DNA from 3 places in the Peribacillus sp. NJ11 genome. Region 2 is predicted to be linked to each of the others. Evidence: predicted binding sites of a transcription regulator. Region 2 holds the regulator's gene; each other region holds the start of a gene.
The links. The regulator CtsR, encoded in region 2, represses protease genes until heat stress. The targets are predictions, from matches to a motif close to ATGGTCAATAAAGGTCAAACA.
Positions count from the first base shown of each region.

Region 1: the regulator CtsR is predicted to act here: its motif matches at 1,100-1,120, upstream of clpB (ATP-dependent chaperone ClpB).
Region 3: the regulator CtsR is predicted to act here: its motif matches at 1,221-1,241, upstream of clpP (ATP-dependent Clp endopeptidase proteolytic subunit ClpP).

Region 1 is NZ_JAUCFO010000001.1:5,325,561-5,328,846, reverse strand. Features, by position in the region: gene QUF86_RS26050 (FAD-dependent monooxygenase) at 1-935, shown strand, start outside; gene clpB (ATP-dependent chaperone ClpB) at 1,165-3,286, shown strand, end outside.
Region 2 is NZ_JAUCFO010000001.1:1,014,487-1,017,772, reverse strand. Features, by position in the region: rRNA gene QUF86_RS04975 (23S ribosomal RNA) at 1-419, shown strand, start outside; rRNA gene rrf (5S ribosomal RNA) at 484-599, shown strand; gene QUF86_RS04965 (CtsR family transcriptional regulator) at 974-1,435, shown strand; gene mcsA (protein-arginine kinase activator protein McsA) at 1,457-2,008, shown strand; gene mcsB (protein-arginine kinase McsB) at 2,005-3,081, shown strand; gene clpC (ATP-dependent protease ATP-binding subunit ClpC) at 3,205-3,286, shown strand, end outside.
Region 3 is NZ_JAUCFO010000001.1:1,511,098-1,514,383, reverse strand. Features, by position in the region: gene rpoN (RNA polymerase factor sigma-54) at 1-613, opposite strand, end outside; tRNA gene QUF86_RS07395 (tRNA-Arg) at 943-1,014, opposite strand; gene clpP (ATP-dependent Clp endopeptidase proteolytic subunit ClpP) at 1,304-1,912, shown strand; gene QUF86_RS07385 (HPr family phosphocarrier protein) at 2,023-2,280, opposite strand; gene whiA (DNA-binding protein WhiA) at 2,301-3,254, opposite strand.

The DNA.
Region 1 (3,286 bases), 4.3 Mb from region 2:
CTTTGGATTTAGGTGATGTTTATAAAGAAAGATATGGAGCGCCTTATATTGTTTTGCATCGTTCCGATTTGCATAAAGTACTGGCTGAAGCCTGTGAAATGAACCCGTATATTGAACTGGTAACGAACCAAACCATTATTGAAACAGTAGAAAATGAGGGTGAAGTGACAGTTACTTCTGCCAACGGGTCCCAACATTCAGGAACGGCTGTCATTGGAGCCGATGGATTATGGTCCAATGCACGGAAACTGTTTGTTGAAGATCAACCGGTCTGCTCACAATATGTTGCATACAGAGGAGCGATTCCGATGGAAGAGGTTACGAGTCATGGAGATTTAGATGATGTATACATGTGGATTGGACCAAACCTTCATCTTGTTCAATACCCGGTTAGAAGGGGAGAACTATACAACCAAGTGGTGGTCTTCAAAAGTTCTCAATACACGGAAGAAAATGAAAAAACAGATCAATGGGGTACCCCCGAAGAAATGGATCATGTATTCGCCGGAACTTGTGAGCTTGTTCAGAATGCAATTTCATTCATTCAACGGCAACGTCGCTGGCCAATGTATGACCGTTTACCAATTGATAATTGGACAAAAGGGAGGATTACGCTAACGGGCGATGCTGCACATCCGATGCTTCAATACTTGGCACAAGGGGCTTGCCAGGCTTTAGAAGATGCAGCTTATTTGGCCGATATGCTTCATAAGCATGGGAATGACATTGAACAGGCATTTTTGGAATACCAAGAGGAACGGATTCCGCGTACGGCGAATGTTCAAACCAGCGCTAGAATGTGGGGGGAAATCATCCACAATGCGACCGATGCTGGAATTCTGCTCAGAGATACAATCCTTGCAGGTCGCACGGATAAGGATTTCAAATTCGTCGATGAATTTCATGGTTATAATAAAATGGCCGTGAAAGCATAAAGCTGATTCGTTTCATAAAAATCTTGTGATGGGATGTAATGAATTTACAGATGGGTTTTGCCTTTCTTCTTTATGAAGAAAGGCTTTTGCCGTTTATCCTCCATAATTGCATTTTTTATAACATTCCTTTACATGGGGAGAATTAGAAGTATAATGAAAATATAAAGGTCAAACTTGGTCAAACCAAGAGGGGTTTCGTTCATGAAATAGATGAATGGGAGGTTTTAAGATGGATATTAATAAAATGACGGAGAGAACCCAACAGGCAATCATTGGCGGCCAGGAGCTAGCTAAAGATAGAGGGAATCCCGAGCTGACGGAGCTTCATTTATTAAAGATTTTAATGGAACAGGATGAAAGTTTATTAATCAGGATTTTATCGGAATCTGATAAACCGATGAATCAATTTGATATAGAGCTTAATAGGGAACTGGATCGATTACCGGAAGTGAGCGGAAGTGTTTCCCAGGTTTACATGTCATCCTCCCTTCAGGGAATTTTGACCGCTGCCGAAAAAGAAATGCAGATGTGGGAAGATGAATATTTATCTGTCGAACATATACTTCTTGCGTCGTTGCAGGTCAATAAAACGAATGTAAACAGGCTTTTTTCATCATATGGGATTGATTATGATAAAGCGAAACGGGTTATAAACGATATAAGGGGGAATCAGCGAGTGACTAATCAAAATCCTGAAAGCACATATGAGGTACTTAAAAAATACGGCAGAGATCTCGTTGCTGAGGTTAAATCAGGGAAGGTCGATCCCGTAATCGGTCGAGATACGGAAATCCGTAACGTCATTCGGATCCTATCACGTAAAACGAAAAATAATCCTGTATTAATTGGAGAACCTGGAGTTGGTAAAACAGCCATTGTCGAAGGGTTGGCACAAAGGATCGTGAGAAAGGATGTGCCGGAAGGATTAAAGGACAAGACCGTTTTTTCACTTGATATGAGTGCGCTTGTCGCAGGGGCAAAATTCCGCGGTGAATTTGAGGAAAGGCTAAAAGCGGTGTTGAATGAAATCAAGAAAAGTGACGGCAAAATCCTTTTATTCATTGATGAATTGCATACAATTGTCGGGGCCGGAAGAACGGATGGCGCACTTGATGCCGGGAATATGTTAAAGCCGATGCTTGCACGCGGGGAGCTGCATTGTATCGGTGCAACAACCCTGGATGAATATCGACAATATATTGAAAAGGATCCGGCTCTTGAACGCCGTTTCCAACAGGTTCTGGTTCCTGAACCGGATGTGGAAGATACGATTTCAATTTTGCGTGGATTAAAGGAACGATTTGAAATTCACCATGGCGTCAGGATACATGATCGGGCGATCGTTGCAGCCTCTGTCCTTTCGAACCGATATATAACGGAGCGATTCCTACCGGATAAAGCGATAGATCTTGTGGATGAAGCTTGTGCGATGATCCGAATGGAAATCGATTCAATGCCCTCCGAGTTGGATGAAATCACGAGAAAAGTCATGCAACTTGAAATTGAAGAAGCGGCCTTGAAGAATGAGGAGGACCCTCAAAGCAAAGCAAGGCTGGAAGTGCTTCAAAAAGAACTATCAGAACTTCAGGATCAAGCGAATAGCATGAAGTCCAAATGGCAAATGGAGAAATCAGCTCTTCAAAAGGTGCAGGATCAACGTGAAGAGCTTGAGAAACTGCGCCATGAGCTGGAACAGGCAGAGAATGACTATGACCTTAACCGGGCAGCAGAACTTCGGCACGGAAGGATTCCACAGCTTCAAAAAGAATTGGAAGCAATGGAAGATGAATTGGAAAAGGAAAAACAGGAATCACGGTTGCTTCGCCAAGAAGTGACTGAGGAGGAAATTGCCTCGATTGTTGCAAGGTGGACGGGGATTCCCGTAAGCAAGCTGGTGGAAAGTGAAAGGGAGAAGCTGCTCCGCCTTTCTGATATCCTGCATGAACGCGTAATAGGTCAAGGAGAAGCGGTGGAACTAGTATCCGATGCTGTTTTACGGGCAAGGGCTGGAATTAAAGACCCCAACAGACCGATTGGTTCATTCATTTTCCTGGGGCCGACTGGGGTAGGTAAAACTGAACTGGTAAAAGCTTTGGCAGAAACGCTATTCGATAGTGAAGAACATATGATTCGAATCGATATGTCGGAATATATGGAGAAACATTCCGTGTCCCGCCTTGTTGGTGCACCCCCTGGATATGTTGGTTTTGAGGAAGGCGGCCAACTAACGGAGGCAATTAGGAGAAACCCATACTCAGTCGTATTATTGGATGAAATTGAAAAGGCGCATCCTGAAGTCTTCAATATTTTGCTGCAAATGTTGGATGATGGTAGGATAACGGACTCCCAGG
Region 2 (3,286 bases):
GACGGGGAGGTTTGGCACCTCGATGTCGGCTCATCGCATCCTGGGGCTGTAGTCGGTCCCAAGGGTTGGGCTGTTCGCCCATTAAAGCGGTACGCGAGCTGGGTTCAGAACGTCGTGAGACAGTTCGGTCCCTATCCGTCGCGGGCGCAGGAAATTTGAGAGGAGCTGTCCTTAGTACGAGAGGACCGGGATGGACGCACCGCTGGTGTACCAGTTGTCTTGCCAAAGGCATAGCTGGGTAGCTACGTGCGGACGGGATAAGTGCTGAAAGCATCTAAGCATGAAGCCCCCCTCAAGATGAGATTTCCCATGGCGCAAGCTAGTAAGATCCCTGAAAGATGATCAGGTTGATAGGTCAGAGGTGGAAGCGTGGCGACATGTGGAGCTGACTGATACTAATAGATCGAGGACTTAACCAACGCTTTATAAAAAATGAAATACCTTCTTATTATCTAGTTTTGAAGGAACAACGTTCCTTTATTGTTTGGTGGCGATAGCGAAGAGGTCACACCCGTTCCCATTCCGAACACGGCAGTTAAGCTCTTCAGCGCCGATGGTAGTTGGGGGTTTCCCCCTGTGAGAGTAGGACGCCGCCAAGCCATTTCTAAGATCAGCCATTCTGGCTGGTCTTTTTTGATGTTCTAATTAACGAATAGGTTTTTTATCTCCAGGGTTAGCATAGGGCTGGATCTATTTGTTGGTTAAAATACCATTAGAGGGAACGGGAACTGGAGAAAGAGGTTGAATTTAGGTGAAGGAGCTTTGAGGAGAAGAAAAAATTGCAGGTTTTGCATTTATCTTTTCAGGGTATTTATGTAAGATATTTCAACTTTAATGTTCAATGGGGTATGTAACTACATATAATTTGGAGAAAATGGATAATACAGAAAGAAAGTGCGTTTAAGTTGCAAAATGCATTTTTCCTTGTATAATAATAGTCAAATATAGTCAAAGTCAGAATGGAGGAGGCTGAGTGAGAAACATATCTGATGTTATCGAAACTTATTTGAAGCAAGTGCTGGAAATAAGTCAAAAAGATATCTTAGAGATTAAAAGAAGTGAAATAGCAGATAAATTTCAGTGTGTTCCTTCTCAAATCAATTACGTAATCAATACCCGGTTTACAATCGAGAGAGGTTATGTTGTAGAGAGTAAGCGTGGAGGCGGCGGTTATATACGCATCATGAAAGTGGAATCGCAGGATTCCGTGCAACTTATTAACCAATTATTATCGCTTATTGGTTCTAGGGTAACTCAATCGATGGCTGAAGGAGTAATTTCCCGGCTGATGAATGAGGAAGTCATTAATGAAAGAGAAGCAAAGATTATGATGAGCGTCATAGATAGATCGGTGATTTATATCGACCTACCTGACCGCGATGAGCTTAGGGCAAGAATTTTAACTGCGATGCTTACGACTTTAAAATATAAATGAAACTGGCAGAGGTGATGAACGTTGATTTGCCAAGAATGTCATCAAAGGCCTGCTACCCTACACTTCACCAAAATCATCAATGGAAAAAAGACTGAAGTCATGATTTGTGAGAAATGTGCTCAGGAAAAAGGTGAGGTGTTCATGGATGCAGGTGGACCTGGTTTTTCAATAAATAATTTATTAGCAGGATTGTTGAATATGGAGTCGAATATTCAACAGACAAAGGCAAATGCATTTCCCAAATCGGAAGAGAGGCGTTGCCCGAATTGTCATCGTTCCTATAAAGAATTTGTCCATATTGGTAAGTTTGGCTGTGCCGAATGTTATAAAACATTCAATGAACAGTTAAACCCTATTTTAAAAAGGGTTCATAGCGGCAATACAGCACATATAGGGAAAATTCCAAAAAGGATTGGTGGCACCATATATCTTCGAAAGCAAATTTTGGATTTGAAAGAAGTTTTAAAGACCCACATTATTCAAGAGGAGTTTGAGAAAGCGGCAGAAGTAAGAGATAAGGTTCGTTCCCTTGAAAAAAGGTATGATGCACAAGAGGGAGGCGAGGAATTATGAGCTTGGAAAAGTTTGTAGAAAACGCCTTGAGTTCCTGGATGAGTGCCGAAGGGCCGGAGATCGATATTGTATTGAGTTCCAGGATTCGATTGGCCAGGAATTTCAAAGACTTTACCTTCCCAACCTCCTTTTCTAACGAAGAAGCTAAAAAAATAATTGAATTGGTCAAAAAAAGAATTGAAGAGGAAGTTACTCCAGAGATTGGGAAACTGGAACTTCTAGAGATTGACCAATTACAGCCACTGGAAAAGCGCGTTCTTGTTGAAAAACATTTAATCAGCCCTCATTTAGTTGAGGAATCAGCGAAAAGCGCATGTCTCCTTTCGGAAAATGAAGAAATCAGTATCATGATAAACGAAGAGGATCATCTCCGTATTCAGTGTTTAATGTCGGGGTTGCAGCTAAAGGAAACCTTAAAGATTGCAAATGTTCTTGACGATTGGATTGAAGAATCCATAGACTATGCATATGATGAAGAAAGAGGATACCTAACTAGTTGTCCAACTAATGTGGGAACGGGATTAAGGGCTTCAGTCATGATGCATCTGCCAGGCCTGGTCCTTACTCAGCAAATGAATAATATCATACCGGCTATCAACCAATTGGGGTTGGTGGTACGAGGGATTTATGGAGAGGGCAGTCAAGCGTTAGGGAATATCTTTCAAATCTCTAATCAAATCACTCTCGGAAAGTCGGAAAGGGATATCGTTGAAGATCTAACAAGTGTAGTGCAACAAATCATAGCCCAGGAACGGTCAGCGCGGGATGCATTAGCGAGGACTTCCCACATACAATTAGAAGATAGAGTTTTCCGTTCATATGGGATATTGTCCAATGCTCGAATCATCGAGACCAAGGAAGCTGCTACCTGTATCTCAGATGTTAGGCTAGGTATAGATCTTGGGTATATAAAAAATATTTCTAAAAGCATTCTAAATGAGTTGATGATTTTAACACAGTCGGGATTTTTACAAAAGTATGCAGGTGGCCCTTTAAGATCCCATGAAAGGGATATCCGTAGAGCAGCACTCATCCGAGAACGCTTGAATTTCACGGAATCTTCCTCCTCATAGAGGTCATTATCCTCTTTGGAGAGTACCAATATTCATGAATAGGTATGGAGCAAGAACCTGCCATTACTTAGAGAATTGTCTACAACTTTATTCAAAACGAAAATTCTTAAGGAGGAATTCCCTATGATGTTTGGTCGTTTTACTGAAAGAGCACAGAAAGTATTAGCATTAGCCCAAGAAGAGGCAATCCGTTTAGGTCATAATA
Region 3 (3,286 bases), 500 kb from region 2:
TTTTCTTACTTAAGTCTTTCCAACGCTTTTCAGCAAAATCGAGGAAATGGTTTTCTATGATCGATTCTGCCAGCTGATTCACCCCTTCTGCTTTTACCTGAAGCAAAAGGCACTCTTGGAGATTTCTTGCTGCAATTCCATGTGGCTCGAGTTGCTGTAAAATCGAAAGGCTCTCTTCCAACACGACTGAAGAAATCCCTGGAACACATATATCCTCCAGCTGAGTCCTTAAGTAACCGTTTTCATCAAGATTATGAATTAATAGCAGCATTGCCTTCTGCTGCTCACCGGAAAGTTGCTGGTGATTCACCTGGGACATGACATGCTGTTCAAGCGATAGAGTATCTTCACTGATCTGTTCAATCCAATAGTTGGCATCATACGTATTTTTAAGAGTACGTTTACCCTTTTTCCGGTCAAAGGTTGGCTGAAATAAAGCCGATGTTGGCTGATCTAGGGACAGTAATGGATTTTCCGCCATTTTATTTTCTAAGAAAGCCGATAGCTCCTGTGAGGAGTATTGCAGCAATGTAATAGCCTGCATTAGCTCCTGGGTCATTGCCATCTTTAATGTTTGCTGTTGAAAAAGTCCTGCTTTCATATTCATACTCATCGATTCATCCCTCCCCCACTCCATTCTACATTATCAGGAGAAAATTCTACACAAAAACCCATGAAAACGCTTACGTTTTTTTCTGAATAGTGTATTTGTTTTAAATACTATATGTTAGAAATGCAATTTTCACAACTACTTTTATTGAAAAATCACCATTTTTCAAAGGTGCGGGCCAATATTTTCCAAAAAAAGCTGACATAGCAAGATTCGATGGAATTTTACGGAAATCGAGTAAATCCATCAAAAACCGCAAGAACCCAATTGATGCAACCTTTTAAAAATGGCCAATAAAAAATCCCCCACTTTATTAAGCAGAAGATTGGTAATGCCCTCGGCAGGAATCGAACCTGCATTTCAAGCTTCGGAGGCTTGCGTTCTATCCGTTGCACTACGAGGGCGTAATAGAAAATATTTTTTCGACAGACTTCATTATATGATAGAATCCCATCCTTTGCAAGGGTTATCAGGTTTAAAAATTCGCCTTTTGGGTATTATGGGTAATGTGGAAATTCATCCCTGTGCGGCATAATATATAAAGTAATCTATCAGGAAGGAGCCTTGGCCAGAAAATTGTCGAACAAATTATCCATTATAGGGTTTGTTTTGTTTGACCTAAATTGACCAAAAAGTGTATCATACATACATAAAGAATTTAAATGATTCTCTTAATCGAAGGAGGAAATGAACATGAATTTAATTCCTACAGTTATCGAACAAACAAGTCGTGGGGAGCGTGCCTACGATATTTACTCCCGTTTATTAAAGGACCGGATCATTATGCTAGGAAGTGCAATTGACGATAATGTTTCCAATTCAATTGTAGCTCAATTACTATTTTTAGAAGCAGAAAATCCTGAAAAAGATATCACTCTATATATCAACAGCCCCGGTGGAAGCATCACTTCCGGTATGGCCATTTACGATACTATGCAATATATCAAACCTAATGTATCCACTGTATGCATCGGTATGGCTGCTTCCATGGGTGCATTCCTATTGGCAGCTGGTGAAAAAGGTAAACGTTATGCGTTGCCAAACAGTGAAGTCATGATTCACCAACCACTTGGAGGAGCTCAAGGTCAAGCTACTGAAATTGAAATTGCAGCCCGCCGTATCCTTCACTTGAAAGATAAACTGAACCAAATATTAGCAGAACGTACTGGTCAACCTATTGAAGTCCTTCAAAGAGATACGGAGCGTGATAACTTCATGACTTCCGAAAGGGCTCTTGAATATGGATTGATTGACAAAGTAATCACACGCAGCGCTCTTGATGATAAAAAAGACTCTAAATAATAATTATTATACAAAAGCTCCGGAAGTCGTCTTAAGCGACTTTCGGAGCTTTTTTTCTTAATCTGAAAAATCATAAAAGAAAAGGATGCACTTTTAGGCATCCTCTTTTTTTAACCCTCTTGCTGAACGAACTCTTCCAATGCCTCTAATGCTTCTTTTTCATCGCGTCCTTCGACGATTAACTTCACGGACACGCCAGAACTGATGGCAAGGCTCATTAATCCCATTATACTTTTTGCATTCACTTTCTTTCCTTCTTTTTCAAGAAAAACATCTGAATGAAAGCGGTTAGCTTCTTGTACAAAAAGAGCCGCCGGCCGGGCTTGTAAACCCGTTTTCAATTTTACCTCAACTTGTTTTTCCACCATCTTGATCTCCCCTGTTAGCTTTATTTTTTCGCAGAAATAGCCTCTCCCCCACGGAGCCTGTCAGCTATTTCATCAATCTTTCGCAATCTGTGATTAATTCCGGACTTACTGATGTTTCCTCCGGATACCATTTCTCCAAGTTCCTTTAAGGTTATATCCTGAAATGCTATCCTAAGCTCCGCAATTTCCCGAAGCTTATCCGGTAAAATGCTTAGTCCCACCGTATCCTCAATGTAATGGATATTTTCAACCTGGCGCAATGAGGCACCAATCGTTTTGTTCAAATTGGCTGTTTCACAATTCACAAGTCGATTCACTGAATTACGCATATCACGGACAATCCGTACATCCTCGAACCTTAATAAAGCTGAATGGGCACCAACTATACTTAAAAACTCGGCAATCTTTTCGGCTTCTTTCAAATAAATGATGTACCCTTTTTTGCGTTCAAGCGTCTTGGCCTTCAAGCCAAACTTATTCATTAGCTCACAAAGGGCATCATTGTGCTCTTTATAAAGTGAGAAAATCTCAAGGTGATAGGAAGACGTTTCCGGATTGTTTACCGAACCCCCCGCAAGAAATGCACCTCTTAGGTATGAACGCTTACAGCATTTCTTCCCAACAATAGTATCGGATATGGCATGGAGAATTTCAAAGCCATCGCCTAAAATTTCCAAATCGGTTAAAATCCGTTGCCCTCCTGATGACATCCTGACAATATAAACATTATTCTTTTTAAGCTTCATCTTTTTACGGACCAAAAGCTCGACCTGGACCTCATAACTTTTTTTCAGCAGCGTATAAATCCTTCTGGCAATCGCAGCATTTTCAGTTTGAATATCCACAACAAGCTTCCGATTAGAAAATGAAAGGGATCCGTTCATCCGGATAAGCGCACACAATTCCGCTTTTCCACAGCAATCCTTTCCCTCTAATGTAGTAAGCTCTTTTTTAGTTTCTGAAGCAAAAGACATCCATTTCACCCCCAATCGAACGCAGGTAATCT